2 regions of the Veillonella sp. T14073-2 genome follow, and region 1 is predicted to be linked to the other one. Evidence: a T-box and tRNA genes for the amino acid it is inferred to sense, from the RefSeq annotation. Region 1 holds a T-box; the other holds one or more tRNA genes.
What was found. The T-box of region 1 lies ahead of cysS (cysteine--tRNA ligase). A T-box ahead of a tRNA ligase gene usually reads a tRNA of that ligase, here a tRNA-Cys.
Positions count from the first base shown of each region.

Region 1 (2,191 bases):
ACTTAACAAGAAGTAACGTAACGCATCTGGACTATATTGTTCTAAAATATCTTTTACCAAGAAGAAGTTATTCAATGATTTAGACATTTTTTCAGAATTAATAGTGATGAAACCATTGTGTAACCAATAGCGTACAGATGGATGTTGACCAGAGCAGCCTTCAGATTGAGCAATTTCATTTTCATGATGTGGGAAGATCAAATCACTACCACCACCATGGAAGTCAAATTCTGTACCTAAGTACTTTTGGCTCATGGCAGAACATTCAATATGCCAACCTGGACGGCCATTACCCCAAGGGCTTTCCCAATATGGTTCGCCTGGTTTTGCAGCCTTCCATAATGCAAAGTCCATAGGATTTTTCTTACGACCATCAACTTCGATACGAGCACCAGCTTCCATATCATCTAAGGTACGACCAGATAACTCGCCATAATGTTCAAATTTATCAACACTATAATATACATCACCATCGAGTTCATAGGCAAAGCCTTTTTCAATCAATGTAGAGATCATAGCAATAATGTCTTCGATATGTGTAGAAACACGAGGATAAATATCAGCACGTTGTACACCAAGGGCATCCATTACTTCGAAATAGCTGTCGATATAACGATTTGCAATAGTATCCCAAGATACGCCTTCACCATTGGATGTATTGATGATTTTGTCATCCACATCAGTAAAGTTTTGTACATAAGTTACTTTATAGCCTACATGTTTCATATAGCGACGAATTACGTCCCAAGTTACAAATGGACGTGCATTGCCAATGTGAGGATGGTTATATGGTGTAACACCACATACGTACATCTTTGCCTCACCTGGTGTTACAGGGTTGAACACCTCTTTTTGGCGCGTCATAGTATTATAAACTGTAATTTCTCTCATCGTTACCGATGCCTCCATCTTCGTAAAATAAAAAAGACCCCTCATCTCATACAGAGACGATGGTCCGCGGTTCCACTCTGTTAGGTACCAATGTAGTACCCACTCATCGCATAACGGCGCGTCACCGGACAAACCTACCTATAATCGGAATGTCAGCTCGTGAATGCATTTCGCCTACCTATCCTTGAACCCTCCCACCATCGGTTCTCGCTAAAAAGTTAGTTGTAGAGTACTTCTTTCAGTCTCAGCTTTTACTATTAAATCCATATTCAGATATAGAGATATTGTATCAATTTTCCTATAAAATGTCAATGAAAACAAGAAAACCCTCATCTTTCAATATATCCAAATAATGTATTAGACATGCATATTTCGGATATAAATTTGAAAGATGAGGATGATGAATTAACTATTAAGCATTTTCCAATTTTTCTTGATCATCATGTTTTCGGCAAATACCTGCAAAGATAGATCCTGTAAAGTTATGAATGATAGAGAATACTGCACCTGCTACTGCCGCTTGAGGAGTAAAATGTTTAAGTGCTAAAGATACGGATAATGCAGAATTTTGCATTGCTACTTCGATTTGCATTGCACGGCGAGAAGAAATATCGATGCTCAAAGCCTTACATATAAAGTACGTTACAATATAACCACTCACATTTTGTACTAAACAAGCAACAAAGATGATAAAGCCTGTTTCAGCAATTTGTTTTTGATTTACTGCTGTAACAGCAGCCAAAATGAGCAATACTGCAATAGCCGCAATTGTAGGACATACATCTTTAACAGGTTCAATTTTAGAGCCAATGAAGTAATTCAATACGATACCTAAGATGATTGGTACCAATACGATTTTTACGATAGAAATAAACATCGGCATGAATTGAATTTCAATAGAAGATGTGGCACCTGCATACAATACAACGAATAAAGGTGTTAATACTGGAGCCAATAATGTAGAAACAGTCGTTGCAGATACGGATAATGGAACATTACCATTTGCAAGGAATGTCATAACATTAGAAGCAGTACCACCAGGACATGCACCTAACAGGATGAATCCGATACCAATTTCTGGTGGGAAATTAAAGATTAGGGCTACCAAGAAACCTGCTAATGGCATCCATAAGAATTGGATAACAGATACAAGGATAACTTTCATCGGTTGCTTAAATACATCAAGGAACACTTGAGCTGTTAATGTTAGCCCCATGGCAAACATTACAAATTGTAGCATGTACGCAATGTACGGCGTCATCCAAGAAAATACAGTTGGTAATAAATACGCTAACACTGC
Region 1 is NZ_PPDC01000006.1:423,581-425,771, forward strand. It holds gene cysS (cysteine--tRNA ligase) at 1-891, opposite strand, end outside; T-box leader at 941-1,146, opposite strand; gene VCHSUH04_RS05480 (bile acid:sodium symporter family protein) at 1,304-2,191, opposite strand, start outside.

Region 2 (2,191 bases), 190 kb from region 1:
TTTTATATTTAATGATTTACGTTATATCTGTTTTCCTTATGACTTGTTCTGGAATGTCTACTTATGATGCGATGCAAATTATAACAGCTTTTCTTAGTAATGTAGGCATTGGATTTGGTGGTTTTGGGCCTACAGATGCCTTTGGTAGTATGTCTGATAGTGCTAAATGCGTAGCCATGGCAGACATGTTATTAGGTCGTTTGGAATTATTTACAATTCTTGTTATGCTTCATCCTCAATTCTGGGAAGGGTATTTTATAAAAAAACAACCTGCTAAACGGTATCGTATCCTATAGGAGGGCGAATAATATGAATATTATAAAACGCCCTCTAGGGCTTTATAAAGCAAATTGTTATGTATTAATTAAAGATGGAAAATCTCTTATTATTGATCCCGGGTTTCATAGTAAGCATATAATTGAAATGGTAGGAGATTCTGAGCCTATAGCAGTATTATTAACACATGGTCATTGTGATCATGTGTCGGCTCTTGATGAGGTTTGTGAGTATTATAATATTCCTGCTTATTTACATCCTTTGGATCAAGAGTTATTACAACTAATCCGACGTAGACCTAGTGTATATAAAAAGAAGATGTACACGAATTGTAAAGATTTAGTGGCCGGTAAATTAGAGGTAGGGCCTTTTAAAATAATCGTACATCATACACCAGGCCATAGTGCTGGCTCAGTTTGTTTGGAGATCGGTGGACATCTTTTTTCTGGAGATACTTTATTTAAACAAAATGTAGGAAATACCGACAACTATAAGAGTAATCCGGATGATTTAATCATTAGTTTGAAGCATATATTAACGTTGTCAAAGGATTTAATTGTTGAACCAGGACATAAAGAATCTACAACATTAAAAGATGAAGAAGAATTCATCAAAAATATTGTAGGATAGTGTTGACAAAAGTCCTGATAACCGATATACTAAGCAAGTACTTTGGATACGGCCCCGTGGTGTAGCGGTTAACATGTCGCCCTGTCACGGCGAAGATCGTCAGTTCAAATCTGATCGGGGTCGCCATTCATGCCTCGGTAGCTCAGTTGGTAGAGCAACGGACTGAAAATCCGTGTGTCGACAGTTCGATTCTGTCCTGAGGCACCATGTACATGCGGGAATAGCTCAGCGGTAGAGCACCGCCTTGCCAAGGCGGGGGTCGCGAGTTCGAATCTCGTTTCCCGCTCCAATTTTATATGGCGGCATAGCCAAGCGGTAAGGCAGAGGTCTGCAAAACCTTTATTCCCCAGTTCGATTCTGGGTGCCGCCTCCACAATCGTTACCCATGCCGGGGTGGCGGAACAGGCAGACGCAACGGACTTAAAATCCGTCGGTTGGAAACAACCGTACCGGTTCGATTCCGGTCCTCGGCACCAATTAAGACTAACTTCGGTTAGTCTTTTTTCTTATGTAAATCTAAATTTTAAATGTGTATAATTTAAAAATATGAGAGTGCGTTTGTTATTAGATGATCTATTTCAAATACGATTCTCTATGTTTAATAATGTTATGAATAATAAAGCAAAATTATTAATTAGTGAATGTTTATGTGGCGTATCCTGTCGTTATGATGGGAAAGACAATCTTATAGAACAGTTACCACTGTTAAAGGATACTTTTGATTTAGTAACCGTATGTCCAGAAGTATTAGGTGGGCTTACCATACCTCGAGATCCTGCGGAACGACAAGGTAAACGTGTATGTACAGCTAATGGAACTGATGTAACCACAGAATTCCATAAAGGAGCTCAAATTGCATTGCATATAGCAATTCAACAGGGATGTAAGCAGGCTCTAATGAAAGCAAAAAGTCCTAGTTGCGGTTATAAGCGCATTTATGATGGTACCTTTAGTAAAACACTGAGAGAGGGGCACGGATGTACTGTAGAGGCCTTATTAATGAATAATATTGAGGTTTATACGGAAGAAGAAATTGACTTATTAATGGAACAAAAAAAGAGATGAGTTTTTAACTCATCTCTTTTTTCGTGTTAGTGAAACCTGAATTACATTATACTAACATAATAAAAATACTTTTATATTACTAGAAATGTTAAAAGTTTATTTTCCTGCGTTTACAGGATCATTAGTTAATGGTTGTTCCCCTAGTAAAGTAGTTAGGTTATGTAAATTGAATCTATACTTACCATTACTAAAGTCTCTTGTTACATCATACCGTTGATTA
Region 2 is NZ_PPDC01000006.1:228,935-231,125, forward strand. It holds gene VCHSUH04_RS04520 (TrkH family potassium uptake protein) at 1-296, shown strand, start outside; gene VCHSUH04_RS04525 (MBL fold metallo-hydrolase) at 310-906, shown strand; tRNA gene VCHSUH04_RS04530 (tRNA-Asp) at 957-1,032, shown strand; tRNA gene VCHSUH04_RS04535 (tRNA-Phe) at 1,038-1,113, shown strand; tRNA gene VCHSUH04_RS04540 (tRNA-Gly) at 1,121-1,195, shown strand; tRNA gene VCHSUH04_RS04545 (tRNA-Cys) at 1,205-1,279, shown strand; tRNA gene VCHSUH04_RS04550 (tRNA-Leu) at 1,294-1,382, shown strand; gene VCHSUH04_RS04555 (DUF523 domain-containing protein) at 1,516-1,971, shown strand; gene VCHSUH04_RS04560 (phosphoethanolamine transferase) at 2,068-2,191, opposite strand, start outside.
Region 2: it has a tRNA-Cys gene. The T-box ahead of cysS (cysteine--tRNA ligase) is inferred to sense a tRNA for this amino acid. The anticodon was not compared.